3 regions of the Limosilactobacillus panis genome follow, and region 1 is predicted to be linked to each of the others. Evidence: predicted binding sites of a transcription regulator. Region 1 holds the regulator's gene; each other region holds the start of a gene.
The links. Region 1 encodes Rex, which represses fermentation and respiration genes when NADH is low (regulators of the CRP and FNR family bind a similar motif). Its sites were predicted from a motif close to TTGTGAANTANTTCACAA; they were not measured.
Positions count from the first base shown of each region.

Region 2: a site for Rex is predicted at 1,097-1,114, ahead of KZE55_RS09495 (zinc-dependent alcohol dehydrogenase family protein). Genes of this name have one in related genera too.
Region 3: a site for Rex is predicted at 3,807-3,824, ahead of KZE55_RS03480 (NAD(P) transhydrogenase subunit alpha). Genes of this name have one in related genera too.

Region 1 is NZ_CP081855.1:577,744-588,388, reverse strand. It holds gene KZE55_RS02695 (ATP-dependent helicase ComFA) at 2-1,342, opposite strand; gene KZE55_RS02690 (YigZ family protein) at 1,409-2,053, shown strand; gene KZE55_RS02685 (hypothetical protein) at 2,326-2,586, opposite strand; gene KZE55_RS02680 (APC family permease) at 2,599-4,437, opposite strand; gene groL (chaperonin GroEL) at 4,620-6,239, opposite strand; gene groES (co-chaperone GroES) at 6,300-6,584, opposite strand; gene KZE55_RS02665 (redox-sensing transcriptional repressor Rex) at 6,951-7,592, opposite strand; gene KZE55_RS02660 (ABC-F family ATP-binding cassette domain-containing protein) at 7,824-9,764, shown strand; gene KZE55_RS02655 (pyridoxal phosphate-dependent aminotransferase) at 9,827-10,645, opposite strand, start outside.
Region 2 is NZ_CP081855.1:1,983,920-1,994,564, reverse strand. It holds gene KZE55_RS09500 (Nramp family divalent metal transporter) at 1-832, opposite strand, end outside; gene KZE55_RS09495 (zinc-dependent alcohol dehydrogenase family protein) at 1,152-2,165, shown strand; gene KZE55_RS09490 (TetR/AcrR family transcriptional regulator) at 2,302-2,820, shown strand; gene KZE55_RS09485 (FtsX-like permease family protein) at 2,822-3,892, shown strand; gene KZE55_RS09480 (ABC transporter ATP-binding protein) at 3,904-4,578, shown strand; gene KZE55_RS09475 (ABC transporter ATP-binding protein/permease) at 4,715-6,673, shown strand; gene KZE55_RS09470 (hypothetical protein) at 6,857-7,090, shown strand; gene KZE55_RS09465 (ArsR/SmtB family transcription factor) at 7,365-7,673, opposite strand; gene KZE55_RS09460 (LysM peptidoglycan-binding domain-containing protein) at 7,801-9,513, opposite strand; gene KZE55_RS09455 (LacI family DNA-binding transcriptional regulator) at 9,891-10,645, shown strand, end outside.
Region 3 is NZ_CP081855.1:741,955-752,599, forward strand. It holds gene KZE55_RS03455 (universal stress protein) at 1-282, opposite strand, end outside; gene KZE55_RS03460 (hypothetical protein) at 348-641, opposite strand; gene KZE55_RS03465 (replication-associated recombination protein A) at 1,105-2,406, opposite strand; gene KZE55_RS03470 (YueI family protein) at 2,407-2,883, opposite strand; gene yaaA (peroxide stress protein YaaA) at 2,971-3,723, shown strand; gene KZE55_RS03480 (NAD(P) transhydrogenase subunit alpha) at 3,880-5,085, shown strand; gene KZE55_RS03485 (NAD(P) transhydrogenase subunit alpha part 2) at 5,103-5,435, shown strand; gene KZE55_RS03490 (NAD(P)(+) transhydrogenase (Re/Si-specific) subunit beta) at 5,435-6,850, shown strand; gene ltrA (group II intron reverse transcriptase/maturase) at 7,394-8,776, shown strand; gene rpsD (30S ribosomal protein S4) at 8,918-9,523, opposite strand; gene KZE55_RS03505 (GAF domain-containing protein) at 9,720-10,175, opposite strand; gene ezrA (septation ring formation regulator EzrA) at 10,301-10,645, shown strand, end outside.

The DNA.
Region 1 (10,645 bases):
TTTACAGATGAGACACTTCACTTTGACACCGCCGTCCCTTCCTGTTCATCGTGTTGATCTGCCTGATGGCCTGCTGAACATTTTTCCGGTGGGCACTAACCCAAAAGCCAACGTGACCCGTTGGTCGTTTAGCACTCCGGCCTGCGCGTCCAGCAATTTGCACCAGTGCCGCGGTAGAAAAGATTTCATCATCTGCTCCCAGAACCAGGACATCAATCTCCGGAAAAGTTACCCCCCGTTCCAGAATGGATGTTGTAATCAAGAAGTTGTACTGGTGATCCCGCATCCCCTGAACCTTAGTCAGCCGGTGGGGGTCATTCGCGTGAACGGTCGTAAACTTTAACCCGGCAAGTAACCGGCGACAGGCCCTTGCAACAGGAGCCAAGTCATCAACGTGGGGAACAAACAGGAGGAAACGGTGCTTATTAGCCACCGCTAACTGTATTCGGTGCAACAGACTTGCCGGCAAAGCCCCCTTTTTGACTTGGCGCCGCCACCGGGGAGCCAAGTAGCGATGAATGATGGGCAGCAAGGCGCCGTGATAACGCAAGGGTAAGTAAGTAACTGCCAGTTGCTGGCGGCGGACCTGCTTGATCATCCCCGCGCTTGGCGTCGCCGTCAAATAAAGGATTCCTCCGGTCTTTTTGACTGCTTGACGGCTAGCAAAAAACAAGGCGGGGCTAGCAGCGAAGGGAAAAGCATCCACCTCGTCGATAATCAGGTTGTCAAAGGCGTGGTAGAAGCGTAACAATTGGTGGGTTGTGCAAATCGTTAGCTGGGCATAATGGTACGGCAACTCCTGGTGGGCGTGTAGAATCGCCATATCCGTACTAGCAAAGGCCGCCTGCAGGCGCGGGTAAAGTTCCAGGCAAACATCTACCCGAGGTGAGGCGATAGCAATTCGTTCTCGGCGTGCCAAACAAACTGCCAGTCCCAGGAAAATCATTTCGGTTTTACCGGCCCCCGTCACTGCCCACAGTAGTTGTCGTTGGTGACCCTTCATCCGGGACGTCACCTGCTTAGCCGCCCTTGCCTGAAGTGGCGATAATTGACCGTGCCAGCTCAAAACCGGCTCCTTAACCGTAAATTGATTTGGCTCAGGAACATGATAAAATTTATCTAGTGTTGATACCCGTCCTAAATTAATGCAGTGGGGACAATAATATTCGCCATTAGGTAATGCTGCTAACCGTTTGGGCGTTTCGGTATTACACCGGTAGCAGCGAACAGTCTGGGTAGAAACCGCGATTGTCGGTAAGATCTTGATTGCCGAGTCAGGTTTTTGCTGCTGGTCAACCCAGTTCACTAAAACTCGCCGGCCATAGTAATCACTCTTATCCATTTAATCCCCTCCACTAATTAATTACGTTAACAAAGTAATCACGCACGAAAGAAGAGCAATCAAATTATGAACGAACCATTTCTGACTATTGCCAAAGACACTGCTTTTGAACTGGTAATTAAGAAGTCCCGCTTCATCTGCTCACTGAAGCGGGTCAACAGTGAGTCCGCGGCTCAAGAGTTTATCAAAAAAATCCAAGCGCAAAATAAAAAGGCAAACCATAACTGCTTTGCCTATATGATTGGTGATAATGACCAGGTCCAACGAGAAAGTGACAATGGGGAGCCTAGTGGCACGGCAGGGGTACCAATCCTCGAATCTCTTCAATTAGCTAAACTACACAACGTGGTGGCCGTCGTTACCCGTTACTTTGGTGGTATCAAGTTAGGAGCTGGTGGCCTGATCCGGGCATATAGTAACGTCACGACAAAGGCAATTCACCAGGCAGGGTTGGTCCAGCGCATCCAACAAGCAACGCTAAACATCACAGTCTCTTATCGCCAACACGACCCCCTGCTTTATTACCTTAAAGAAAATCGTCTTGAGCTGGCTAACGAACAGTACGGAGCTAACGTTGTTACGAGCGTTTTCGTCGATATCGATCAAATCAAGGCCACCATCCAGGACCTCACAAACCGCTTTAATAACCAATTAGAGATTAGTGAAGGTGAGAGGCGCTTTAATGAGCTTCCCTTTGAACCGCAAAAATAATTCAACTTCCAAACGGGAGTGAGACAGCACTAGATTGCTAGTTCGCTTTTCGACGCGAAGTTAGCCTGTAGGGAACTCCCGTCGAAACGAAGCAAGTCTTTAGAAAGCACAAAGAGGACTCTGGCGCTCGGAAGATCCGAACGTTAGAGCCTCTTTGTGTACTGTGCTATAGCATTTTCAACTATATAGGAGACTTATGTCACTCCCCCTATCTTTAGGGTAACAAAAAGTCCGGAACAATTATTTTCGTTCTGAACTAATTCTTAGGTTGTTTAAGTTAAAACAACTTCTAAAATATCAAGGACAATGATAAAGGCAAGTAAACTACCTAAGCCCCATAGTAGGTGGCGAGTATGGGGGTTACCCGCCTTAATTTTTTGCCAGTTAAAGCCCACATATGCAACTAGGATCAGCATACAACCAACGATTCCAGATAGTCCGGAATGAAAGCCCCGGTTATCAATCGAATAGCCGGCAGCGAATACCAACCCCAGTGCAAAGGCAAGCCCAAGTAGCGTCTCTTTTATCTTCATACTAGCCACCAGCTATTCATGTAAGTGGTAGTTGTAACTAGCAACGATGATATTTTCCCGCGAATTCAGCACTGCCCGTAGGCGAACACTGGTCTGGTTATGCAGTGCCAGTTGCCATGGGTGCTTAGGAATGAACTGGGGAACCAGAACCGTGGTTGAATAGTTCCGGGCCTCCGCCCGCTTAGCGATGACATCAACAAACCGCAATGTTGGTTTAGCAATTGACCGGTATGAGGAGTGAATATCTACGAAACGAACGTCAGGATATTCTGCTTTAAATTCATTAGCAGTCTTATGCTCTTTCCCCGGGTTCTCATCAAAGGAAACATGCATGGCGATAACGTAGTCGCCAATTGACCGGGCGTAGTTAATCGCCCCTCGGGTCACCCGAGTAACGTTACCGACCAGAACGATGACCGTGGCACCATCATAATCATGGAGCTGGACCTTCGTCTTTTCGGCCACCCGGAGTTGGGCAGCAACCTTAATGTAGTGCGAATGAATCCGGTGGAACATGTACAACAACAATGGCATGATGATTAGGTAAGGCCAGACATTATTGAAATGTTGCCAGAATAGGAAAGCCACCAGGCAAAGGGAAATTACGGCACCGATAAAGTTAATAAAAGCTTTTGCTAGCCAAATCCCCTGCCGGGTCCGGAACCAGTGAATAATCATCCCTGACTGGGAGAGCGTAAACGGTACAAAGACCCCCACAGCATATAGTGGAATCAGGTTATTCGTTTGCCCATGGAAAATCATGATTAAAATAATTGCCCCGATTGCCAGAGAAATAATTCCGTTAGAATAACCGAGCCGGTCTCCCCGGTCCATGAATGCGTGGGGCATGTACTTATCCTTAGCCATATTGAAGGCCAAAATTGGGAAGGCCGAGAAACCCGTATTAGCGGCGACTGCTAAGATCATTGCCGTTGATAGTTGTAACAGGTAAAAGCCAAGGCCGTGTCCCCCAAAGATTGTCAAAGCAATCTGAGAAAGGACGGTTGTTCGGCCATTCGGTACAATCCCAATGAAGAAGCTGAAGAAGATAATGGCAATAAAGAAGGTTGCCAGGATGGCACTCATAATTGCCAGAGTCGTTGCTGCGTTCTTCTCCTTTGGTTTATTAAAGTTCGGCACGGCATTGCTTACTGCTTCCACCCCCGTCAGTGAGGAGGAACCAGCCGAGAACGCCCGAATAAAGAGGACGTAGGACATCCCGGCAACCGGGGTTCCATAGTCCGCTGGTGCCTGGTAATGGATATGGCCAGTCATAATGTTGTAAATACCGACCGCAATCATAATAAAGATCATGATTACAAAGAAATAGACGGGCACCGTCAGGAAATTAGCACTTTCACTCATCCCCCGCAGGTTCATAAACATAATCAGTAAGACAATGATAATTGCAATTGGAATCAAAAACCGGTATAAGGCGGGGACGGCCGAGGTAATCGCTTCAACCCCAGAAGTCGTCGATACCGCGACGGTCAACATGTAGTCAACCAACAATGAGCCCCCGGCAAATAGGCCCCCATTGCTTCCCCAGTTCTCGGTGGCAACCACGTAGGCCCCACCACCGCTTGGGTATGCATGGATGATTTGCTGGTATGACAAGGTAATGGCCAATAGCAAGATCAGCACAATCGCGGCAATTGGAATTGAGTACCATAGTGCCGCTGCAGACAGTGCAACCAAGACCGTTGTAATTTGTTCAGGACCATAGGCAACTGACGAAATAGCATCTGACGAAAGTATTGCCAAAGCTTTAAACTTCGTAAGGTGCGTCTGCCCCTCATCAAGGGTTTTTAATGGTTTCCCAATTAATACACGTTTAAGATAACGCCACATAGCTATCCTCCCTACACATATATTTTTACTTTGATATTATTCCTTATGACTGAACAATGTTACAACTAATTATCCTACTTTGCAATTACCATTGCGACGATTATTTTACTTTTTGAGAAAATTTCCCGGGAAATAAAAAAAGAGGACTGAATAGTCCCCCTTCTTTATAGTTGAGTTTGTAATTACATCATAGCCGGACCTGGTTGTGCAGGTGCTTGTGGCTTGTCGTTAGCTTCTGGCTTGTCAGCAACAACGGCTTCCGTAGTCAGCAATAATGCGGATACAGAAGCAGCGTTTTGTAAGGCAGAACGGGTAACCATTGTTGGGTCAACGATTCCGGCCTTAACCATATCTTCGAACTTGCCATCAGCAGCGTTGTAACCAATACCGTCGTCTTGGTCCTTGAGTTCATTTACAATAACAGAACCTTCAACCCCGGCATTTTCAGCAATTTGACGAACAGGTGCTTCCAGAGCGGAAGTTACGATCTTAACACCAGTTAACTCATCACCAGTTGCGTCAATCTTTTCCAGAGCAGGAATGATGTTTACTAAGGCCGTTCCACCACCAGGAACGAATCCTTCTTCGACAGCAGCCCGCGTTGCGTTCAAGGCATCTTCGACACGGTACTTCTTTTCCTTCAATTCAGTTTCGGTTGCGGCACCAACCTTAACAACGGCAACACCACCAGAAAGCTTTGCCAACCGTTCTTGGAGCTTGTCCTTGTCAAAGTCAGAAGTGGTCTTGGCAATGGCTTGCTTGATTTGGTCAACCCGTTCGGCAATGGCTTCCTTAGCGCCGGAGCCATCAACAATGGTAGTGGCGTCCTTAGTAACCGTAACCTTGTTAGCTTGACCTAATTGATCAATCGTAACGTCCTTCAGGTTCATGCCCAGGTCATCAGAAATGACCGTACCACCGGTCAATACAGCGATATCTTGCAATTGGGCCTTCCGCCGGTCACCAAAGCCAGGAGCCTTAACGGCACATACGTTGAAGGTACCACGAATCTTGTTCAAAACAAGGGTTGGCAGAGCTTCACCGGTAATGTCATCGGCAATGATCAACAGAGCCCGGCCTTGCTGAACAACGTTTTGCAGTAATGGCAAGATGTCTTGAATATTGCTGATCTTCTTGTCAGTAATCAGGATGTATGGGTTATCCAAGTCAGCTTCCATCTTATCATTGTCAGTTACCATGTATTGAGACATGTAACCACGGTCAAAGCTCATCCCTTCAACCACGTTAACACTCGTGTCAACACCACGAGAATCTTCAATGGTGATAACACCATCGTGGCCAACCTTTTCCATGGCGTCAGCAATTAACTTACCAACTTCAGGGTTAGCAGCTGAAATAGAAGCGATTTGTTCAATGTCACTCTTGGTCTTAACGTCGTGTGACATCTTCTTTAATGCATCAACTGCAACTGCAGTAGCCTTTTCAATCCCGCGACGAATACCAACTGGGTTAGCACCAGAAGTAACGTTCTTCATTCCGGCATTGACAATTGCTTGGGTTAAAACGGTAGCAGTAGTAGTACCGTCACCAGCAATGTCGTTGGTCTTGGAAGCAACTTCGGCAACCAGCTTAGCACCCATGTTTTCGAATGGATCTTCTAATTCAATGTCCTTAGCAATCGTAACACCATCATTAGTGATGTTTGGATTACCATACTTTTGACCTAAAACAACGTTCCGACCCTTCGGACCCATGGTGGTCTTAACAGTGTCAGCTAACTTATCAACACCGGCAAGCATTGCACTCCGTGCGTCTTCAGCAAATTTAATATCTTTTGCCATTAATTGTCACCTCAAAAATAGAATAGATTTTATTTAAGCGATTATATTATGATTCAACAACTAGTCGAGAACTGCGACTAAGTCCTTTTCGTGAACAACCAGGTATTTTTCACCGTCGTATTCAACTTCATTGCCGGCATACTTGTCAAACAATACCCGGTCGCCTTCCTTAACAGCTGGAGCAAGCTTTTGTCCATTGTCGAGGGTCCGACCCTCACCAATGGCAATAACCTTACCAGTAGTTGGCTTTTCCTTTACGTTGGAAGCAAGGACAATTCCGCCAACTGTCTTTTCTTCTTCAGTTTCAGCTTTAAGAACAACGCGATCTCCTAATGGTTTTAACACGTTAATCCCTCCATCTTGTTAATTTATTATTTGCTTTTAGCACTCTCACTTGTTAAGTGCTAACCGCAATTTCTACTATACCATCTTTCTTTTAAAAAGCAATAATAAAGTTTGACTAATTTTGACTTTTAAATTTATGCCAACATTCACACATAAACAAAAAGGGGTTGTGACATAAGTCTCCTATATAGTTAAAAATGCTACAACGCAGTACACAAAGGGACTCTAGTGTTCGGAAAATCCGAACACTAGAGTCCTCTTTGTGCTTTATAAAGACTTGTTTCGCGTCGAAAAGCGAACTAGCAAGCTAGTTCTGTTTCACTCCCTCTTCCAAACTAGAAAAGGCAATACAAGCTCACCATTTTCCTAGTCGTTGTCATTAGAGTAGTTCTTAATGAAGTAGATTAAGGTTTGTAATTCATTTGTCAAATCAATATTTTGGACCTGAACACCTTTTGGAACGGACAGGCGAACAGGTGAGAAGTTCAAGATTCCTTTTACCCCCGCATCGACAAGCTGGTCAGTAACGTCCTGGGCCTTGTCTCCTGGTACAGTTAAGATAACGATATCAATCTGCTGTTCTTGTAACTGCTTTTTAATATCGCTAGCCGGGTAAACGGGAATCCCGCTCTTAATCTTGTTTGCCAGCTCTGGTTTGTTGTCAAAGGCAGCACTGATTCGCAGGTTAGTATCTTGGTGGAAGTTGAAGTTCAACAAAGCACTCCCTAAACTGCCGACTCCAACCAGAGCAACACTTACCAGGGAATCCTGGTGCAAGATTACCTTAAAGAACTTCAAAAGACTGGCAACGTCATAGCCGTAACCCCGCTTTCCGAGTTCACCAAAGTAAGAGAAGTCCCGCCGAATGGTTGCGGAATCAACCTGAACAGCCTCCGATAATTCAGTCGAGGAAACCCGTTCCTTCTTTGCGTTTAGTAATATCGTCAAATAACGATAATAAATTGGTAAGCGTCGTGCTGTTGCGCGTGGTATCTTTTTGGTAGCCATCTTTGTCCCCCTGTTTCTTTACTCCAACCATGGTTATTCTCCCGGTCAATTACCGGATTCTTAGGATTTTTAACTGGTTGGGTACACTTGTGAAATTCGTTTCCTAATTATTCTAGCAATTTTCATTAATTTTGTGAAGCGGTATACAAAACAATTTCACCTTTTTAAATAAATTGAAATGAAATCTGCTAAAATAAACACTGTTATCATATGATTTAGCGAGGTTTCAAAATGATTCTTTTGCAAGCAAATGACGTCATGCGTCGTTTTGGCGCGGATGTATTGTTCCATAATATTAACCTGCAGGTCCAAGACCACGGGCGAACCGCCTTGGTAGGTCGCAATGGTGCAGGAAAAACAACCCTCTTAAAAATGATCGCTGGAATTACCACTCCCGACGAGGGGACCATCAGTAAGGTCAAAAATTTAAGCATTGGTTACCTAGCCCAGGACCAAGGACTTGATAGCCAAAACGCAATTTGGGCAGAACTGGATACCGTCTTTGCCCCTCTTCATGAGCAGGAAAAGAAAATTCGTCAGTTAGAAGAACAGCTGGCGAGTCTCGACACCACTAGTTCTCAATACCAACAAGTTATGACTACTTATGACCGCCTGCAAACCAACTATAAGAAGGAAAGCGGCTTTGAATATGAGTCCCGGATGCGGGGAATCCTGACGGGCTTTGGCTTTGGCGAGGAGTATTACAATACGCCCGTCAACGCCCTTTCCGGTGGTCAGAAAACAAAGCTAGCACTGGCCAAGATCCTCCTCCAGGCCCCCAATTTGCTAATTCTTGACGAACCGACCAACCACCTGGACATGAACGTCTTGGCCTGGTTAGAAGATTACCTAAAGAGTTACCAGGGGGCCCTGCTAGTGGTATCCCACGACCGTTACTTCTTAGACCACGTGGTTAAGGATGTATACGACCTGGATAACCGCACACTAGTTCATTACACCGGTAACTATACCCAGTTTGTCCAACACAAGCAGGAACGACTGAAGGCAGAATGGAAGCACTACGACCAGCAGCAAAAAAAGATTGCCAAACTAGAGGACTTTGTTAACCGCAACATCGTCCGTGCTTCAACCACTAAACAAGCCCAGGCGCGGCGGAAACAGCTTGAAAAGATGAACCGGCTTGAGCGGCCAACCACTGATGATAAGTCTATTCACTTCCACTTTCATAGTGACAAAGCCAGCGGTAACGAGGTGTTAGACGTTGACCACTTGAAGATTGGCTATGAAAACCAGGTTCTGGCCGGTCCCCTCTCCTTCACCGTTCGCAAGCCCCAGCGAATTGGGATTATCGGCCCCAATGGGATTGGTAAGTCCACCCTTTTAAAGACTATCCTGCACCGCATCCCCGCCATCAGTGGAACCATCAAATTGGGTGCCAATCTTGATATTGGTTACTATGACCAGGAACAGCAGCAACTGCACGCGGACAAGACGGTCCTCAATGAAGTGTGGGACGACCATCCGGAAGTCCCCGAAAAGGATATTCGATCCTTACTAGGCAGCTTTCTCTTTGTGGGAGACGATGTTTACAAGGTTGTCCACGATCTCTCCGGGGGTGAAAAGGCCCGGCTAGAACTGACAAAGCTTTCTTTCAAGCCAATCAACTTCTTGATCCTCGATGAACCGACCAACCACCTGGATATCGACAGCCGGGAAGTCCTCGAAAGTGCTATCAACGAATTCACCGGCACAGTTCTCTTTGTTTCCCACGACCGATACTTCATCAACCAGGTAGCCACCGATATCCTTGACATGCAAAAGGACGGTGTCACCCACCACGTCGGCAACTATGACGACTACCTTGCCCAGGGAGCGGCGGCCCCAACGCCAACAACAACAACAACTCCGGGCAGCAAAAAGAAGGCTACTGCCTCCAAGGGTAAGCAATCCTACAAGCAAAGTAAGGAACAACAGCGGGCCCGGCGGAAATTACAACGGGCTGTTGACGGTCTAGAAGACCGGATGGGCCAGCTTGAAAAAGAGCAACAGTCAATTGAGGAAAAGATGGCCCAGCCAGACATTGCGACCGACATCGGTAAACTTACCGACCTCCAAAAGCAGCTCGACCAACTTAAGGATAAATCAGACAAGGTGGAGCTTGCCTGGACGGAAGCTGCCGAGAAGCTTGAAAAATTTGACCAACAAAACTAATGACGCTAATGCAAAGAGGCAGGCGAGAAAAAATGTTTTCTCGCCTGCCTCTTTTATCTTCTTTAGAATAAATTCAACTTGCCAATCCGGGCAACCGCTTCTTCCAAACGCTCAGGTGCCATCAGCAGACCGATGCGGACATAGCCCTCACCGTGCTTACCAAAACCATTTCCTGGTGCTACAGCTACCCCGGCCTTTTCCAACAGAAGGTCAGCGAATTGCTCACTGGTATAGCCCTTCGGAACCGGCATCCACGCATAGAAGGTTCCCTGGGGCACAAACGCCTGCCAGCCAATTTTCTTGGCCGCGTTCACGAAGGCATTCCGCCGCTCTTCATAACGGTGAACAATCTGAGCAACGGCCTCGTCTCGTGCCGGATCCTTTAAGGCATCAATGGCTGCGTATTGCAAAGCCGGGAAAAGGCTGACAAAGAGGTGGTCCTGAATCAAGTTGAGGGCCCCAATAATATCAGCATTGCCGACCGCAAAGGCCACTCGCCAGCCGGCCATGTCAAAGGTCTTTGAGAACGTGTAAAATTCGATTCCAACGTCCTTAGCCCCTGGTATCTGCATGAAGCTAAGCGGGGCCTTACCGTCAAAGCCAATTGCCCCATAGGCAAAGTCGCTGATGATACCCACATGGTACTTCTTGGCCCAGGCAACCAACTCTTCATAAAACGCGCGAGTTGCGACCGCCCCCGTGGGATTGTTTGGATAATTAAGGTAGAAGAACTTGGCCTTACGGGCAACCGCTTCCGGTATCGCCGTTAAGTCGGGAAGGTAGTTATTCTCCGCTAAGAGGGGAACGGTGGTAAACTTCACGCCGCCCAACGCCGCACCGGAGAAGTAATCCGGATAGCCAGGATCCGGTAATAAGTAAGT
Region 2 (10,645 bases), 670 kb from region 1:
TGGTAAAACGAACAGTTTGCCGAATGCTGTTAAGGTCGTTGTGGTCCATCTTCCGCGTTTGTGAAATAGCGGAGTGCAGGTACAGGTTGTGCGGCATAACCGTGGCCCCGATGATCCCCAGAGAACCACTCAGTGGCGTAATTCCACCGATTTGTGGGTGCTGGGCAATCGCCTTAGCAGAAGGTACCAGGCCAGCAAAGGCAGCGGCCCAGTCAGGCCGTGACAAAGCAACTTGGTATGCGAAGACGAACAGGATAACCAGAATTAAACATGCAACAATTGCTTCGATCTTCCGGAAACCAATCTTTGTCAAAAGTAACAGAACTAAAACATCAAGAACAGTAATGAATACTGATGGGATCAACGGAATGTGGAAGAGGAGGTTTAAGGCAATCGCCGCACCAATAACTTCCGCAATATCGGTGGCCATGATGGCTAATTCCGTCATAATCCAAAGAATAATCCCTAACGCTTTACCGGTCCGTGCCCGTGTTGCCTGGGCAAGGTCCATTTGGCTCACGATTCCGAGTTTAGCCGCCATGTATTGTAGTAACATCGCAATCAAACTTGAAATCAAGATAGTAGTCATCAGGGTGTATTGGAAGCTTTGACCACCGGTGATTGAAGTAGCCCAGTTACCTGGATCCATGTACCCAACCGCAACGAGGGCACCAGGTCCAGAGTAAGCAAACAAGGTCTTAAAGAAGCCCTTGCCATGAGGAACCTCGACCGTTCCGTTAATTTCTTCGAGTGACTTACCGTTAGCATACTCTATCAAGTGATGCTTCTTGTGTTGATTTTTTGTGTTATCCACGCCAAATCCACCTTTCATCTTATTTTGTTAACTTGACCAACAATCAAAATTAACTTAATTCGAATACTTTGTTAGGTTAGCATAAAAAATATTACATTTCAACGGAAGATTGCCGGCCTCAAGGCATTTTATCGCGCTGAGCTTAAATAGCGATTGCGCTGATAGGTAGCTACTAATACCGATAAAGCGGTTTCGCGACTATTATAAATAAATTTAAGAAATTTTGAAGTTTTCTTCATATATTTATTTGGAAACGGTTACTTTTGTCAAACGTTTGACAACTAGTGTAATTCTTCACTATGATTATGCAGATTACATTATATAAGGAGAATTGATTATGAAAGCACTTGTATTAACAGGGACTAAACAGCTTGAAGTTAAGGATGTTGAAACCCCAGAAGTAAAGCCTGACGAAGTACTTGTCCACACCGCCTACGCTGGTATTTGCGGGACAGACCACGCCTTATATGCTGGCTTGCCGGGATCGGCTAGTGCCGTTCCGCCAATCGTCCTGGGTCACGAAAACTCGGGGGTAGTTGCCAAGGTTGGTGCTGCCGTTAAGAACGTCAAGGTTGGTGACCGGGTAACAGTTGACCCCAACATCTACTGTGGTGAATGTAAGTACTGTCGAACTTCTCGTCCTGAACTGTGTAAAAACCTGTCCGCTGTTGGAGTTACCCGTGACGGTGGATTTGAGGACTACTTCACAGCACCTGCAAAAGTTGTTTACGCGATCCCTGACAGTGTTTCATTGAAGGCCGCTGCCGTAACGGAACCATTATCATGTGCTGTTCACGGTGTTGACCTGCTGGAGATCCATCCATACCAAAAGGCATTGGTTATCGGTGATGGCTTCATGGGTCAATTATTCGTACAAACTCTGAAGGCTTACGGGGTTAGCGAAGTTACCCTGAGTGGTCGAAACGACGCAAAGCTGAAACTTAACCACGACCGTTTTGGTGCCAAGACTATTAACACCAAGAAGGGCGAAAAGATTCCGACTAACGAATATGACATTGTAATTGAAGCCGTTGGTCGTCCCGAAACCCAAGAACAAGCCGTTGAAGCTGCTGCCCGTGGTGGCCAAGTTTCAATGTTTGGGGTTGGTAACCCAGACGACAAATTCTCCGTTAACAGTTACGAAGTCTTCCAAAAGCAGTTGAAGATTCAAGGGGCCTTCATCAACCCTTACTGCTTCGAAGACTCAATTGCCCTGATGGCATCTGGTAAGGTTGATGTTTTGCCACTTCTTTCCCATGAATTTGGAATCGACCAAGTGGACGACTTTGTAAACGACCGGATTGAAAATGTCTCCAAGGCCGTTGTTAAGCTTGCCGGTGAAGAAGCTTAATGATTATAAAAGTATTTCCCGGGAAATAATCCTTGGAAATGCTTTTTTTATTTCAACAACGTTGACACGGTGTCACCAACTTGCTATGATGGTTATGCAGTTTGGTGACACTGTGTCACTTGAGGAGGAGTTAAATGTGCCAAGCAAAACCTTTGAAAATCTGCCGGCAGCTAAGCAAGAAACTGTCCGGCAGGCATTGTTAACTGAATTTAGCGCCCACAACCTGGCAGACGCCCAGGTAGCGCGGATTGTTAAGGACGCCGGAATTGCCCGGGGAGCCTTCTACAAGTACTTTACCGATCTGACAGATGCGTATACCTACTTGTATCGCAAGGCACTGTTCGCGCTTCACGACTACGATATTCGTGCCCACCGCCTTCAATCTGCTGCGGCGTACGTTGATCAGGTCGCCGCCTTTATTAAGCAAGTAAATGCCAGTCCCTATTATGAGCTGGTAAAGCGGCACTTTGCCGTTAATGAGGCGTTACTGCAGCCGATCGATTCCACGTTGCGCCCGGTGACGGCGACTGAGTGGGCCGTTATGACCTTGGTCCACGAGGCAATCAAGGAAGGGTTACGTTGTCCGGACAACAGTGACCAAATATTGAAACGATTAAAAGCCGCTTTGACGGCGCTCCTGGCAAAGGAGGAATAAGATGTTTTTAGCTTTAAAAGAAATTAAACACGAAAAGGTCCGGTATGGGCTGATTATTGCCATGATTGTGATGATTAGTTACCTAATGTTTATTCTAATGGGAATGATGCTGGGCCTGGCAAACGAAAATAAGGCCGCTTTGACGACATGGAGTGCCCAGACGGTGTTTTTGAATAAGAACGCCAACGATAATCTGGGCCAATCTGTCATCACTAAGGACCAGCTGGCAGACCACTCCCTCAATAAGCATGAGGCCCTCGTCGGCCAAACGGCAACGGTCATGACCCGGTCAAAGAAGAAGGCCCACAAGGAAAGCGTGCAGTTTATTGGCCTTGATGCTGGCCAGTATATCGCTAAAGACAATATGCCCCTGGTTGCCGGTCGTCATGCGAAAAATAAGCATGAGCTGGTTGCTGACGAGAGTTTAAAGGTGAAGGGCTACCAGCTGGGTGATAAGGTGAAGCTCAATTCAACGGCAGAAAACTACCGCTTGGTAGGCTTTGCTAAAGATTCCCAGTTGAACGTTGCCCCGGTGGTTTATGGTCGCCTTTCAACCTGGCGCGAACTCCGGGGGGCTGCTCCGCAAGTAGTTGCCAGTGGGATCATTAGTAACCAGCGGGAGGGGGCTAGTCGGTTTAAGGAGCTGGCCCACTACCCAATTGCCAAGTTTATCCAAAAACTTCCTGGCTACGCGGCAGAGAACAGTACCTTCATGTTCATGATTGGCTTCTTAATGGTGATCTCTCTTGTAATTATTGCGGTCTTCCTCTACATCCTAACGATGCAGAAGATGCCCAACTATGCGGTACTCCGTGCCCAGGGAATTTCGGCCCGTCACCTGATTGGGGCAACGATTGACCAGGCTGTTATCCTGACGATCACCGGGATATGTGGTGGCCTGGTTCTGACCCTACTGACGGCCTGGCTGATGCCGATGACGGTCCCGCTGGTTTTGGAGTGGCCATTGATTGGCCTGATCTCCATCATTCTTATCCTCCTTGGGGGAATTGGGGCGCTACTACCTGTACGGATGATTATGAAAGTTGACCCGGTAAGGGCCCTCAACAGTTAGGAGGTTACGCAATGTCTGTAATTAAACTCAAAAACATCAGTAAGGACTTTGGTAAGGGAATCAGTAAAGTCCAGGTGTTAGATAATGTTAACTTTACGGCTGACTTGGGTGAACTAAGCTTGATCTTGGGCCCTTCTGGTTCCGGTAAGAGCACCTTTTTGACGATTGCTGGAGGCCTTCAAACACCAACCACGGGGACAGTTACCGTTGAAGGGGAGACTTTGGAAAAATTATCAACCAAGGAACGGGACCAGCTGCGGCTGAATAAGATTGGCTTTGTCCTCCAGTCATACAATTTGCTCCCTTATCTGACCGTGACGGATCAGTTTGCCCTGGTTCGTCGGATTAAAAAAATTGGAAACATGTCACAGGAAGAGTTGGATAACCTCCTTGAAGAGCTCGATATTTCCCAACTCGTCAACCATTATCCAGATGAGATGTCTGGTGGGCAAAACCAACGGGTAGCGATTGCCCGGGCCCTGTACCCTAACCCACCAATTATCCTAGCGGACGAACCGACAGCGGCCCTTGATAGTAACCGGGTAAAGATTGTTGGCCGCCTCTTTAAGGACATGGCTGTTAAGCACCACAAGGCAATTGTAGTCGTGACTCATGATATGCGGTTACGGGATTTTGCCGACCACATTTACCAGTTGATGGATGGTAAGCTCACTATGGAAAGGTAAATATTTCCCGGGAAATAAATTTTTGATAAAGCCTGCTTGAGGATTTCCTTACCTTAAGCAGGTTTTGGTATAATTAAGCTAAATAATCGTAAGGAGAAAATAATGGCTTTTTTAGAATTTTTTAGAATTACACAATATTAAGAAAGCCTACTATCTTGATAAACAAGCCTTTCCGGTTTTAAAAGGGATTGACCTTCAATTTGAGCGGGGCGAGTTTGTTTCGATTTTAGGTGAGTCCGGTGGGGGAAAATCAACTCTGATGAATATCATTGGGGGGTTGGACCGTAACTTTTCCGGTGAGGTTCTGATTAAGGGGACCCCACTTGACCATAAGCAAGAAAAGCAGTTGGATGACTACCGGCGGTCAATGGTCGGCTACATCTACCAGTCATATAACCTGATTTCCCATTTAACGGTGTTAGATAATGTCCTGGTGGCTTTGGACATGACCGCACTTTCTCGGGAAGAGCGGCGCAAGCGGGCACTAAAGCTCCTTGACCAGGTTGGCTTGAGCGACCAGGCCCACAAACATCCTAACCACTTGTCTGGGGGGCAGAAACAGCGGGTAGCAATTGCCCGGGCCCTTGCCAGTGATCCCCAGATTATCATTGCTGACGAACCCACGGGGGCCCTTGATTCGCAAAATACCCAGGGGGTTCTGACCCTGCTAGACCAAATTGCCAAGGATGGCAAGCTCGTCATTGCGGTTACCCATTCTCAAGAAGTTGCGGACCATGGAACCCGGGTCGTACACTTGGCCGATGGCAAAATTGACGGAGACGAGCGGCTTCGACCAGCTTATGACCTTCCTAAGGACCCCACAGTGGTTAAGTCCCAACAGCTCCCGGCGATGGCTAGCTACCGGATGTCTTTTAAACACCTGATGTATAACTTCTGGCGTAACTCGCTAATTATGCTGGGAACGGCAATTGGTATTTTTGCCGTCCTTCTGTTCAGCGGTCTGGGCAATGGAATTAATGGCTACATTCAGAACCAAATTAATTCCTTGACCAATCCCCGTTCAATTACGGTATTTAAGAACCCGACTGGGAAACATCTAACCCAGGACCAGATTCAATCGTCATTAATGCAAAACCTTTCCGCGGATCCCCAGTCAATGATGATCGATAGTGGCGCCCTTCGCCGACTAGGTAAAGTTGATGGGGTAGCCAGCGTTCAAAAAGGGAACATAATCAGTGGTTACCGTCTGTCATACAAGAAACTGCAACAGAGTGGAACCACACTGACGACCTGGAATAAGTCAGTGACATCTAGCTCAATCAAGCATGGTCACCGGCCGGGCAGCAATGAGATTGTCTTGACGAAGCAGCAGGCCAGCCAGCTGACCGATGCAAAGAACTACCGCAAGATTATTGGCAAGCCGGTTAATATTTCCTTTAACTGGGTAAACAGTAAGGGGGACCCCGTTGCCATTAACGGGACTGTGAAGGTGGCCGGCCTCAGTGAAGGGGCCAGTGCCCAGACAACGGTCAGCTACGGTACAATGCAACGAATGCTGCGGGACAGCGGTGCCGTCACCAGCCCGAACTTTGTGGCGGTGAGTGCTAGCAGCCTCTCTGACGTCCAAAAGGTTGCTAACCGCATTAACAACCTCAAGAATGCTAAGGGTGAGCGCATGTTTGGGGCAATTACGGTTGGCTCAATCCTGAAGACGGTTAACACTTACGTTCACCTTGCTTCAACCATCCTGGCGGCCATTGCTGGAATTTCACTCCTGGTTTCCGCATTGATGATTATTGTGACGATGTATATGTCGGTATCGGAACGGACCAAGGAGATTGGGATTCTGCGGGCACTTGGTGAGCGGAAGAAGGACATTCGTCGCCTGTTTACGTCAGAATCAATCTTTATTGGACTATTCTCAGCGGTCTTAGCATTGGTTATTGTCATTGTCGTGACCATGATTTTGAACCACACCTTATACGGGATGATCAAATACAATATCGTCCAAATAACGGCCGGGAACGTTATCTTCGCTTTTGCGGTTGCGGTAGTGATTTCCTTCATTGCAGCACTGTTACCGGCCCGACGTGCGGCCCGTCTGAACCCAATTGATGCCTTGGCGGCTGACTAATATAACAAAATAAAGAAGGGACCCTTTGCGTGTGTAAGAACGTGGCGGGTCCTTTCTTTATGTGTGGAGTAAGTGCTGATTAATTAACATTATCAGCATAATTGATTATTAATTTAAACAACAATACTTTTTATTTTTAGGTATACCAAAGTTATGTTATAATACATAATGGAGGTGTTAGAAGTGACAACGATTTTTGTCCATGATAATGATAAGACGCAAACGATTCATTGCTCCGATGGTTCTCAAGGGGTGATGACGGTCAGTGAAGAGAGCTCAGCACCATACTACAATTTTAAATTTTACAGCCATGAACATCCTGGCTTTTGGGTGGACCAGGACCAATTTCATGACGGGGAAAGCGTCACGGTTAAGGATATTCAGAGTGACGACCAATTCCAACTCAAGTTTGTCTGAAAAGGCGCTAAAGGGAAAGTTGGGAAAAGTATCAGTTAATAGACTTGCTGCGCGGCGCTAGACACGAGGAATACGCTTCGGCGCGAAGCTAGCCGATGGCTTTCCCTAATTCCTAATGTTTGGAGATACAAAAAGGATGAGGCTGGTGAGAAAACAAAGTTTTCTCCCAGCCTCATCCTTTTTGCTTTCTGAATGACAACGTAATTATGGGAAACCTAACAGGCGCCGCGTCGTAACGCCTTTAAATCTCCGTCTATAGTCATACGGAGACTTTTTATTTAACGATGTCTTCTGCATGACTAAGGGCGTCGGCAATTAGGGTCATTACTTTCGGATCGTCAAGGTGGTAAATAACTACTTTACCGTGACGGTGCTGCTGGACTAGGTTATACTTCCGGAGCAGCTGCAGCTGGTGGGAAACGCCGGATTGCTCCCACTTTAGTGCCGAGCTAATCTCTGAAACGCTCATTGATTTTTGAATCAGAAGGTAGATTAATTGCAGTCGCTTGGGATTACCAAGAACCTTGAAAAGCCTGCTGATTTTGATAATATTTGGTAATTCTCCAGAAATACGCGTCGCCATTAGCTCTCCCTTACTTTCTTACGCTAAAACGAACTAACTATATTACACCTTATTTTAGGATTTAAACGACAAAAAAGCAAAAGGCTGTTAAGCACTTTTGCTTTTTATAAACAAATTTTCCAAATGATTAGAAGGCCAGTCGTTGTCCAACGTAGATGGTGTAGGGACTTTGTAAATTATTACGTTGTGCCAAAGTATGCCAGTTGAGGCCGTACTGTGCAGCGATACCAGAGAGGGTGTCCCCACTCTTAACGGTGTAGCCACCCCGGACACTAGCCGTTGCCGATGACCGACTGTAGTTGTTGTAACGTGGTGCGGCCTGACCATTTACCCGCAGGACTTGCCCAACGTAGATCCGGTTTGGGTTGGCAATGTTGTTAAGTCGGGCCAGCTGTTCGTAGGAAACCCCAAAGCGGCTTGCAATGCCGGACAAGGTGTCCCCACTCTTAACAGTGTAAGCAGCGTTGTTAGTAGTTGGTGCCGGTGCTGGTGCCGGTTTAACATTATTGGTGTTATTGTGGACCGGTTGGCTAACCGTACTATTATTGACTTGTGCTTGCAGCCGTAAAGTTTGCCCGACGTAAATCCGGTTGACGTTTCGAATGTTATTGATTTGCGCCAGCTGAATGTAATTCATACCAAACCGGTTAGCAATAGCGGACAAAGTGTCCCCACTCTTGACAGTGTATGTCTTAACTGTGTTGTTATTGTTGACCGGTGCAGTGGTGTGATTTTGGTTAGGCGTTGTCGTGGTAGTCGTCGTGGTGTTTTGGTTGTTGACCGGTGCTGACTGACGAACGAGGAGTCGTTGGCCAACGTAAATCCTGTTGACATTTTGAATATCGTTTAAGTGGGCCAGGGTGTTAACCGTTGTGGAGAAGCGGTTAGCGATGCTGGATAAAGTGTCGCCACTGTGAACGGTGTAGTAATTAGTGCTGCCTGCGTAACTACTCGATGAGTTATCATTTTGCTGCTTATTGATAACCGTCTTACCAGAGATGGCTACGGAATCCAGTTGATTTAATCCGTAAGTCTGTACCATCCGGATTAATGCGTTGGCGTAGTTAGGGTCGGTTGCGTAACCATCGGCCTGTAGTTTCCGGGCAACAGAAGCATAATTAGTGTCGCCAAGCAAGTTATGGTAACGACTGTTGACATATAGGAAGCTTCCGTGATCTTCAACAGATTGTGAGTTGTTAGCGTAAGCACGGAAGGCATCGTTGATGTAAACAGACCGGCCACCGTATACTTCACGGGTCGGCATCGTAACCGAGTTACCGTTATACGAGCCCTTGATACCGAAGAGGTTGTGGGCTTGCGTAGCTAAACCAGACCGGCCCCAGCCACTTTCGATGATTGCTTGAGCAACGGTTACGGAAGGCAGAACACCGTACTTGTTCCAACCGTTAATTGCACCCGGCGCTACGCTTTCAATAAAGCGTTGGGATGAGGCATTGTTGCTAAAGTGAAGTGAGTTTAAGTTAACCTGTTGAGTGTTGGTCTGGGCAGCAAAGCTCTGTGTTGAAGTAGCCTGAGCACTGTTGTCCTGGTTAGTAGCACTGGAAACGGTGTTATTGGCCGTCGCTGCTTGTGAGGCTGCTGTGCTAGCAGATGCCGGTGCCACATTGTTTACTGCAGTACTTTGTTGGTTAGCTGCTTGGCTGTCCGCATTAACATTTGAAACGGCTGCCGGTTGGTCGTTTGCGTTGTTTTCGTCAGCGTGGGCAACGACCCCAGTAGCAGTGAGCAGTGTTACCGCAGTTAAGCTGGCAACCATCCACTTGCGACCACTTTTATACATTTTGAAGTGCTTTGAATTAGCGTTTACCTGTTGATTCATTGATTAAGCTCCCCTGTCATTTAAAAGTGATAGTTGAAAGATAATCGGAAGACTGTCTTTCTTCCCTGAATAATTTTGCACAAAAAAGTTAAGAAGTTATTAAGATTTCACTATTAATTAAGGTAGCATTATTTTTGATATGCGTCAATGAACTATTAGAAATAAAATAAGTAAATTTATATTTTGAACAGTTTAAAATAACCAATTTAACCACTAACTTTGGCCTTTTGATCCCACTTTATCACGTGAAAAACATTTTTAATAGATGATAGTAATTTCATACTTAATCTCTACTAAATTAAAGAAAGTGATTCCAGTTGGGGTGGCACTAGGCTATAATGAAGTAGTTTAACACTAGGGATGCGAGGAAATTTAACATGGTAGCAAAGTTAAAAGATGTTGCACAACTGGCTGGGGTTTCCGTAACGACCGTCTCACGGGTAATCAATAATTACGGATCACTCAGCTCCAAAACAATTAAAAAGGTTCATGAAGCTATGCGGGAGCTTAACTACCAGCCCAATGCACTAGCGCGGGCAATGCAGGGGAAACCTTCTAAGTTTGTTGGCCTGATTTTCCCTAACCTGACCAACCCCTTTTTCGCGGAGTTAGTCAATGAACTTGAGCGCCAACTCTTTAATCAAGGCTATAAGGCAATCATCGCGTCATCGGCGGAAAATCCCGAAATTGAACACGAGTACCTTAGTATGCTGATGGCCAACCAGGTTGACGGGATCATTTCTGGTTCCCATAACTTAGACATTGCGGAGTACCATCAAATCTCCGCGCCCATCGTTTCCTTTGACCGCTACCTGGCTGACAACATTCCTATCGTTGCTTCTGACAGCTACCGCGGCGGCCAACTCGCCGTGGAATACTTGCTACGGAAAAACGCCCGCCACATTGCAGTGATTGTTGATGAAGACACGTCTGCTTCACCAACGCTGAACCGGCTGCAGGGGGCCCTGGACCAGTTGACGGAAAAGCATTGCAGCTTTGATCCGCTGGCTTTAGGAGACCTTGACTTTTCAACGACCTTCCCTGGTATTTACGATGGGGTGGTGGCCTCAAACGATGTCCAGGCTCTTGAAATTGCCGCGATTTATCAGCAACAGGGGTTAAGGATGGGACA
Region 3 (10,645 bases), 160 kb from region 1:
TGCACCATATTCAATGGAGTAGCTGACGTTCTTAACACCTTGCTTCTTGGCGTATTCAATGTATTGGTCAAGGGTCTTCTTGGCGGTGTCGGTAACCTGTTCAACCATTGAAGTATCGAAGCTTGAAATGTTTTGGAAAGCCCGGGTGTCGACAACGTGCAATAGACGCAGTTCGGCATCTTCCCCGTTCCGCTTAGCAACGGCAACGGCCTTCTTGAAGGCTAATTCAGCTTCCGCAGATCCATCAACTGGAACCAAGATGTGTTTGTATGTTTGTGCCATAATAGTGCCTCCTTAAGCTTGTTTACCTTTATTATACACTTTTCAGACTAGGGGGGTAAAGCAATCTAGCGATACTTTGCGCGGAATTCGCTGGTGATTGAAAAAGCCATCTGGGTCTCTAAAATGCAACCAATCACTACCATTATGACAATGAACGTGACACTATTAGTCCAGGCCGCTACGACGGTAACGATACCAATTATAGTCATGATGATCCCCCAGATTTTAAGCTGACTAGCGACAAACTTACTCTTCAGGGGGTCGAAGATCATAAAGGGCTTATGGAGGTGGGTTAAAAAGAAGGCCCCTTCAAAGAGGGCAATCAGGCCAAAGAGGGTCACAAAAAGCGGTAAAAGCATTATGAAATTCTCCTTATCAGTGTAGAATTTGTGAGAAAAACTTAGAAGAAGCATCGGAGTACATCCTTGGCTAGTATAGGATACGGTACAAGCCGGAGATTCTTCGTAATCGATGGGCTTGCTGCGCGGCGCTAGACACTAACCTGTGGTTTTTCCACGATTATTGTGTAATATTTGAAGACTGAAAGGAGGGTGAGAAAAATGTAGCTTTTTCTCACCCTCTAATTTTGACTATGTACGAAAACTCCGTTGGTGCCGTTAATTGTCATTCAGTGTTGACCTGTATGTTAAACAGGTGGGGCATGGCTGTCCAGTCGCCAACTACCAAGTGAAAAGGCATGTTGTAAAAAGGACAAGACACTAGTCCCAAAGTAAAAAGACTGTAAGGCAAACCTGCGTTTAGACAACGCGTACACTACAGAATTTTCACTATTATCTTAGCATCATTTGGTCAAATAGGCAATCAGTTCGTGGGGTGGTGGTGACCTTTTAGTCCTTGGCGCTGGGCGCGCTTCAGCTGCCAGTACTGGTTACCAAGTGCCTGCTCGAACCGGCCATTTTGTTTTGGCTGGTAGTACTGGGCCCCCTTAATTCGGTCAGGAAGGTACTGCTGAGCGACCCAGTCTTGGGGATGGTCATGGGGAAATTGGTAATCAACCCCGTGACCAAGCTTTACGGCGCCCTTGTAGTGGGCATCCTTGAGATAGGGTGGGATATCGCCGAAGCCGCCTTCCTTTACCTGGGCGAGGGCCTCGTCAATAGCACTAATTCCCGAATTCGATTTCGGTGATAGGCAAAGTTCAATCACCACGTCGGCAAGGGGAATTCGCGCTTCCGGAAGACCAACTTGTTGGGCCACCTGGGCGGCTGTTACCGCCCGCTGGACCGCTGGCATGTTAGCCAACCCGATGTCTTCATAGGCGGTAACCATCAGTCGGCGAACGATCGATGTCAGGTCACCGGCCTCAACTAGCCGAGCCAGGTAGTGGAGAGCCGCATCAACGTCGGACCCCCGAATGGACTTCTGAAAGGCGGAGATAACGTCATAGTGACCATCACCGTTCTTGTCTGCGCTGAGGGCCTTCTTCTGCACGCTCTCTTCGATGATGGGCAGGGTCAGGTGAATTTTACCGTCGGAGCCCGGGTCGGTTGACTTGGCGGCAAGTTCAAGACCATTTAGGACGCTTCGCAGGTCGCCATTAGTTGCCTGAGACAATTCCTCTTCTGCATTGGCCGCGAGGACGATAGGCATTTTGCCAAGCCCGCGCTCCTTGTCCGTCAATGCCCGACCAATCGCTACTTTGATGTCGTTAGGACTCAAGGGGTGGACCGGAAAAATCTGGGCCCGACTGCGGATGGCCGGGTTAATACTGATGTAAGGGTTTTCCGTTGTCGCCCCGATGAGAATGATTCGGCCATTTTCCAGGTGGGGAAGGAGGAAGTCCTGCTTCGCCTTGTCGAGGCGGTGAATTTCATCGAGTAATAGGATGACGGTCCCACTCATTTTGGCTTCTTCGGCAACCACTTGAAGGTCCTTTTTACTATCGGTGGCGGCGTTTAGCTTGCGGAAAGCGTACTTGGTTGACCCGGCAATGGCACTGGCAATACTAGTTTTTCCTGTGCCCGGTGGCCCATAGAGAATCATTGACGAAAGCATTCTGGCCTTGACCATCCGGTAGATAATCTTGCCGGGACCGACGAGGTGCTGTTGGCCCACTACTTCATCGAGCGTTCGGGGACGCATTCGGTATGCTAGTGGTTGCATTTAACGACCCTCCCGGTGAAAGAGACGGTGGAAAAAGCCCCCGTCCTCCTTTTTATTTGATTCTTGCTGGTTATTATCCTGTTGGGGGTAACGCTTTTTAACGTCAACGGGTGACTGGAAAACCGCCTTTTTAGCGGCAACAACAATCGCTAAGGATGCGGGCTCAACTCTATATTCTGGGTCGGTCTTCATCGTAAACTCAGCGCCCGCCTTGGCTGCGGTCTGGATGTAGCCGTGAACCATTTCGTGGGGGAGGTTGCCGTTAACAGATACAAGGTTACCAATCCCTTTCGCTAGTTCAGCTGCTAGTTCAGGTTGCCAATTTTTTTCGTGGAGTTCGGCAACGGAAATAGTTAAGCAGACTCGTTCACGAAAGGTACCTAGGTATTTGCGCTGTTCGTCTGGCTTGATCTTTTTGGCCCCATAGATGCCGTTATCGAGTCGTTGTTGGACAGCAGACTTTTTTTCTTCTACCACTAAAATTCCTCCTTAAAAAGGATATTGTTATTATTGTACCATTAACACAGTGAGAAGCTTAAACAATGAATCAGGAGGGTAAGCAAAATGCAGATTGTAATTTCACCAGCACGAACGATAACTGTTGACGAGGATTCATTTTCCTACCAGGACCTTCCAAAGTACTTGGCCAAAACGACCAAGATTCTTGAGTGGATGCGGAGTCTTAGCTATGATCAACTTCACCAGCTGTGGTGGAATTGTAGTACTCGTTTAGCGGATAAGAACTACCAGTGGCTGCAGAAAATGGACCTAAGGCAGCACCTTACCCCGGCCATCATCGCTTTTACGGGACTTCAGTACCAGCACATGGCACCGGACGTTTTTACTGATGCGGGTTTGGAATATATCCAACAACACCTACGAATTTTGTCCGGTTTTTATGGCCTACTTCGGCCGTTTGATGGAATTGTGCCCTACCGATTGGGGATGGGTGATTGTGCCCATGTTGCAGGAACTAAGAACCTTTACCAGTTTTGGGGTGAGACGCTTGCTAACGACCTGTTTACCAACGATAATTTAGTCTTGGATTTGGCCTCAGCAGAATACGAAAAGGCCATTTTGCCGTATTTAAATAATAACCGTCACTTCGTTAAGTGCCGTTTCGGCGAAGTTATTGATGGTCGAATTAAACAAAAGACTACTCAGGTGAAAATGGCTCGGGGGACGATGGTTCGCTACATTGCGGAAAATCAGATTACTGATTTAGCGGGTGTCAAACAATTCCAGGTTGGTGGTTTTCACTACTACCCGGAGTTGTCCAGTAATGAGGTCCTAGCTTTTGCTCTTAAAAAATTATAACGTCCTAAAAGCTTAGCAGAGTAGTAGCTAATGCTTATTTCTGCATTGCAAAAAGACTTAAATTTAAAAAAATGTCCAAAAAGATGTGATTTAAAACACAAATTAGACTATGATAAAGAGTGAAAGCGGTTAAGTGAATAGTAAGGAGGAATAATTATGGCAATTGTAATTGCAGCGCTGAAGGAGGCCGATGGTGAACACCGGGTTTCTTTGGTACCGAGTGTCGTTAAGAGACTTGTCAAGCAAGGCAATAAGGTCTTAATTGAAAAAGGCGCCGGTGCAAAAGCCAACTTCGCTGATCAGCAGTATGTTGATGCTGGTGCGCAGGTCGTTGACCGGCAAGCGGCAATTGATCAGGCAAACATCGTTACGGTTGTTAACCGTCCGGACGATGACACTTTAGGTAAGCTGAAGGCTGACCAAATGCTTTTAGGACTTTTGTCCTTGTCAGTTGATCATGATGTTGCGAAGAAGTTAGCCGATGCAAGGGTCACGGCATTGTCATTTGAACTACTGCCGCGAACTGTTTCACGGGCCCAGACAATGGATGCCTTGAGTTCACAGTCTTCTGTTTCTGGTTACAAGGCTGCATTGGTTGCTGCCGACCACTTCATGCGTTACTTCCCAATGATGATCACGGCGGCCGGGACCGCCAAGCCAGCTAAGGTCCTTGTCTTAGGGACCGGGGTTGCTGGCCTGCAAGCTATTGGTACTGCCAAGCGACTTGGTGCAATCGTTTCTGGTTACGATGTTCGTCCGGCATCACGGGGTGAAGTTGAATCCTTGGGTGCTAAGTTCCTGACGAGTTCTGTATCTGCTGCCGGTAAGGGTGGTTATGCTCGTCAACTGACGAAGGAAGAACAGCAAAAGCAGCAAGATGAACTTGCTGGCTTCATTGCGGACAGTGACATTGTGATCACAACGGCTCGGGTTCCTGGTAAGAAGCCGCCAATGTTAGTAACTGAAAAGTCGGTTCAAAACGCTAAGCCGGGCTCAATCTTTATCGATATTGCGGCCAGTGAACTCGGCGGTAACGTTGCTGGTTCTAAGCCGGGCGAAGTCGTTACGACTGACAACGGGGCCAAGATCGTCGGTGCCGATAACCTGCCAAGTGAACTGGCCACGAGTGCTTCTGAAATGTACTCAAAGAACATTCAAGCAGTTATTAAGGCCCTCCTTGATAAGGAAGGTAACATCAAGATTGACACGACAGATGATGTTATGTCCGAATTGGTTGCTACTTACCAAGGCAAGATTATTTCCGGTCGGCTTCGTTCACAAATGGGTCTGCCTGAGATTAAGAAGCCAGAACCACAAAAGGATGAAGAAGCTGCTAAGCCTGATGCTAAGGCGCAAAAGTAGAGAAGGGGAGCGATCATATGAGTCAACAATTATATTCTAATTTAGCAATTTTTGTTTTAAGTCTCCTCGTTGGCTTTGAAGTTATGAGCAAGATTCCAGCAACCCTGCAAACGCCAATGATGTCTGGTGCGAACGCCATTCACGGTGTTGTTGTCGTTGGTGCCTTCGTTGTTGCCGCGGAAGCTAATAATTGGGGATTTTATATCCTGGCATTCCTGTGTGCCTTCTTTGCCGCAGTTAACGTTGCCGGTGGCTACACCGTAACTGACCGGATGCTGGGGATGTTTGACCGTCCTAAGGGTGGTAAAGCACCTGCAAAAGATAATAAGCAGGATGGAGGCGAACAATAATGAGTGCCTTACAAACATGTTCTTCTTTGATTTACCTGATTTCAGCTATCTGCTACGTTGTCGGTGTCCACTTGATGCGGTCACCAAAGACGGCCCGGAAAGGTAACGGCCTCTCCTGTGTCGGGATGGCTCTTGCTGTGATTATGATTATCATCACGATTATCGTTGGTGGTAAAATCGACGCTGCCGGTTGGATTGCCCTTGTTGCCGGTCTAGCAATCGGGATTTGTTACGGGGTCGTTAAGGCTCGTAAGGTTAAGATGACCGATGTGCCACAACTGGTATCGCTGTTTAACGCCGTCGGTGGTGGTGCTGCCGCAACAATTGGTGTTTTTGACTACTTACAAGTTGCGGCGGGTACCCGTCTTCAACTGATCTTGTCAATTCCAGTTGTCCTCGACGTTATCATTGGGGGTACGACTTTCTCAGGTTCTTTGATTGCCGCTGGTAAGCTGGCTGGTCACGTTCCAGGTAAGCCAATTACCTTCCCCGGCAGCCGACTTTGCAATGGCTTGGCAATTATTGCCATGATTGTTGGTGCCGTTTGGATGATCGGTTACCCACAAAATTATTGGGCACTTGTTCTGGAATTAGTTGCTGCCTTGGTATTCGGTCTGTTAATGACCTTGCCAATTGGTGGTGCCGACATGCCAGTTGTTGTTTCTCTTTTGAACGCCTTCACCGGTTTAGCGGTTGCCTTTGCCGGGTTCGTTATTGATAACCAAGTTTTGATTATCGCCGGTGCCCTTGTTGGTTCTGCTGGGACGATTTTAACCCTGCAAATGGCCGAAGCAATGAACCGGTCTGTTGCTAACATCCTTGCCGGTGGTTTCGGCGGTGGTGCCAGCGATTCTGGTGCTTCTGATGATATTCCGGTTAATGTTAAGGAAACTTCTGCTGATGATGTTGGCCTGCAATTAGCTTACGCTCACAATGTTATGATCGTTCCTGGTTATGGTTTGGCTGCTGCCCAGGCCCAGCATGAAGTTGCGGAACTGGCTAAGCTCCTCACTGACCATGGGATTAATGTTAACTACGCTATCCACCCGGTTGCCGGACGGATGCCTGGTCACATGAATGTTTTGCTGGCCGATGTTAACGTTCCTTACGAACAAATGAAGCAAATGGATGAAGCTAACTCAATGTTTGAAAACACTGATGTTTCATTGGTTATTGGTGCTAACGATGTTACCAACCCAATGGCCCGGAAGTCCGGTAACGCCATTTCTGGGATGCCAATTCTAGACGTTGATAAGTCGAAGTCCGTTGTTGTCATTAAGCGGTCCATGCACCCTGGTTATGCCGGGATTGCTAACCCACTGTTTAGTGCCGACCAGACCCACATGTTCTTCGCCGATGCTAAGAAGGGGTTGAAGGACATCATTGCAGCTACCAAGGAATACTTGGATGAATAGTTGATAAGCATAAAATGAAGCTATCTATCGGATGGCTTCATTTTTTGTACAAAAAAGCGGCTGGTGAGGAAACAAGATTTCCTCACCAGCCGCTTTTCTAGTGCGCCCGGCATGGGTATTAGCTAGGTGGTGAAAGTCCGCTATGGGCCGTAGTAGTCGGAACCATGAGCTGAGGACAAGGGTGTCCACCGTGAGGTGGAATCTGAAGGAAGTCTAAGGCAAAGTACTGCATCGATGAACAAGAAGTAGCTATAAGGCTGAAATTAACTGGATAAGGCTGCTAGACAAGTTGAAGTCCAATACTACTCGAAGTTGGTCTCAGTAAAGCTAACGATGACATGGTACGAAAGCTAATATTCTTACCCGGGGAGATCTGGCCTACACGTTTCCGACAAGAGGAATAAGTTTAATTCCCACAGAAACAAGCGGTACAGTGATGCAGTGTTGAGTAAGCCAGAAGTCAGCCGAGGTCATAGTAGTTTGAATAATCAGATGAAGGACTGAACGACAATAACTTGTAACTTATATCGGAGGTGTAATCAGGTGCGACAATCGCAGAAAACAGAACAACAAGCTGACCGCTTGTCGAGGATAGGTTTGGAAAACCGAAAGTACACAAGGGCGCGTAGTACCGGTTATGGTGAAGGTAAAGGTATGAGTGTCACTATCCAAGACCTGGTCTTGGATCGCAATAACCTTAATCAGGCTTATTTGCGAGTTAAGAGAAATAAAGGAGCAGCAGGTGTTGACGATATGACAGTCAATGACCTTCTGCCATATCTCAGAGAAAATAAGACGGAACTGATCGCTAGTTTGCGTGAGGGCAAGTATAAACCAGCTCCAGTCAAACGGGTAGAAATTCCGAAGCCTAATGGTGGAGTAAGAAGACTTGGAATACCAACGGTGGTGGACCGAATGGTTCAACAAGCTGTAGCCCAAATTCTTACGCCTATCTTTGAGCGTGTTTTCTCTGATAATAGCTTTGGCTTCCGTCCCCACCGTGGGGCCCATGACGCTATTTCAAAAGTAGTAGATCTTTATAATCAAGGTTATCGAAGAGTTGTCGACTTAGACCTAAAAGCCTATTTTGATAACGTTAATCATGACTTGATGATTAAGTATCTCCAACAATATATTGATGACCCATGGACACTAAGACTCATTCGTAAGTTTCTAACTAGCGGAGTCTTAGACCATGGGCTTTTCGCTAAGAGTGAAAAAGGAACCCCACAAGGAGGGCCATTGTCACCACTACTGGCGAACATCTATCTAAATGAGTTGGACAAAGAGTTGACTAGACGTGGTCACCACTTTGTGCGCTATGCGGATGATTGTAACATCTATGTTAAAAGTCAACGAGCCGGAGAACGAGTAATGCGAAGCATTACCCAGTTTCTAGAAAAGCGCTTGAAAGTTAAAGTGAACCCAGATAAAACCAAAGTCGGTAGCCCGCTACGGTTGAAGTTTCTTGGCTTTTCGTTGGGTGTAGACCACAATGGGGCCTACGCCCGTCCAGCTAAACAATCGCAACAACGAGTAAAGAAAGCACTGAAGTTATTAACTAAACGTAATCGTGGAATATCTCTGACAAGAATGTTTGAAGAAATTCACCGAAAAATGCGTGGGTGGCTTCAGTACTACTCAATTGGGAAACTAACTAACTTTATTCAACGCCTTGACAAGTGGTTGAGGGTCCGAATAAGGCAGTATATTTGGAAGCAATGGAAAAAGTTTAAAACTAAGGTAACTAACTTACAGAAGTTGGGGCTGTTCCAGCATGATGCATATGTCTTCGCTAGTACCCGAAAGGGCTACTGGCGAACTGCACATAGTAAGACCTTGAGCTATTCTCTAACTAATAGAAAACTGGAACAACTCGGACTTATGAATATGTCCAAGACGCTCCAGTCAATTCAATGTGATTAAGTTGTCGAACCGCCGTATACGGAACCGTACGTACGGTGGTGTGAGAGGTCGATAATTGAACTAATCAATTATCTCCTACTCGATTGCACAAGCGAAAAGCACCGCCAAAGCAGTGCTTTTCGTATAAGCAACCATTAAAGATTACTTGTTGTAGAATTCAACGATAAGGGCTTCGTCGATATCAGCATCCATGTCTTCACGGGCAGGAATCCGGTTTAACTTACCTTCCAGCTTATCGGCATCAAAGTCAACGTAAGAAGGACGAGAAACAACCGCATCAACCGCGTTCTTGATGATGTCCAGGTTCTTGGACTTTTCACGAACGGCGATTACTTGGTTAACATCAACTTCATAAGAAGGAATGTCAACCCGCTTGCCATCAACAGTGATGTGGCCGTGGTTAACCAATTGACGAGCTTGACGACGAGTAGTAGCCAAACCAAGACGGTAAACCATGTTGTCAAGACGACGTTCCAGCAATGCCATGAAGTTAGCACCGTGGGTACCTTCCTTGATCTTACCGGCACGTAAGAAGAGGTTGTAGAATTGACGTTCAGTCATTCCGTACATGAAACGAAGCTTTTGCTTTTCACGAAGTTGCGTACCATATTCAGAAAGCTTACCGTGACGGTCACGACCGTGGTCGCCAGGAGCGTATGGACGACGAGCTAATTCCTTACCAGTACCTGAAAGTGAAACGCCAAGGCGACGTGATACACGCCAACTTGGACCAGTATAACGAGACATAAATAAATTCCTCCAATAAATTTTCTTGGAGTAAAATAATCCGATTGTGAGCTTGACATTCGTGCAGGCTGATTTGAATTTTTCACCCTTGCAGCTGGGTTACTAAAAACGCCGTTGGGCACCAGTCTGTTGACGAGCTTGCTCCTCACTGCTGCATTATTTTACACAAAGAATAGTTTACCATGTCTGACCACCGCTAGTCAATGCTTTTGACCACAATTGCGGCTACATCAATAAGAAATTTGGTCAGGTCGTCATCAAAACGGCCCTTGACCGGGGCATCAATGTCAAAGACACCAATCAGTTTACCATCCATAACGAGGGGAACAACGAGTTCAGACTGCGAATCGGCATCACAAGAGATGTAACCAGGGAACCTACTGACGTCTTCAACGTTAACCATGTGGCGATGCTGAGCAGCGGTTCCGCATACCCCATGGCCCGGCTTAATGTGCATGCAAGCAACGTTACCCTGAAACGGTCCGAGAAAGAGGTCATCTTTATCATGGTCGTAAAGGTAGAATCCCACCCAGTTAAGCTGGGAAACTACTTGGTTAACCAGGGCGCTGGTATTGGCCATGACAGTGATTGACTGGTGTTCACCAGCTAACAGGGCTGATAATTGTTGCAAAATTAGTTTAAAATCTGTCAATGCTTATAACTCCTTTGTAATTACTGCCAGCAATCAATAGTGATTATGGTATAATTTTAGCTAGAAGTTTATGGCCAAAATGGCGAATTTGTCAATTTTGACCAAATAATTAGGTGGGGAAATTGATGTTTCAAATTTTAATCGCAGTTTTAGTTGTCATCTTAGTATTATTGATTGGAATTAGCTGGTTTCAACACCGGGCAATTAGCCAAATCAAGGAGTTGCAGGCCGTTGGTGACCACTTGAAGAAGGAAGACCTTGCTAGTCAATTGGCGCAGGGAAAAAAGATGCAACTGATTGGTGATGCTAAGGAAACCTTTAATAGGCTAGAGAAAAAGTACCAAGAGGAGCTGATCCCACAGCTTAAGCAGGTAGAGACACGCGGCAAGGAATTACAGGCTGCGGTTAAGACCAGCCAACTGCTTACCATCAATTCAGCAATCAACGATTACCGGACCCTGGTTGGCCGG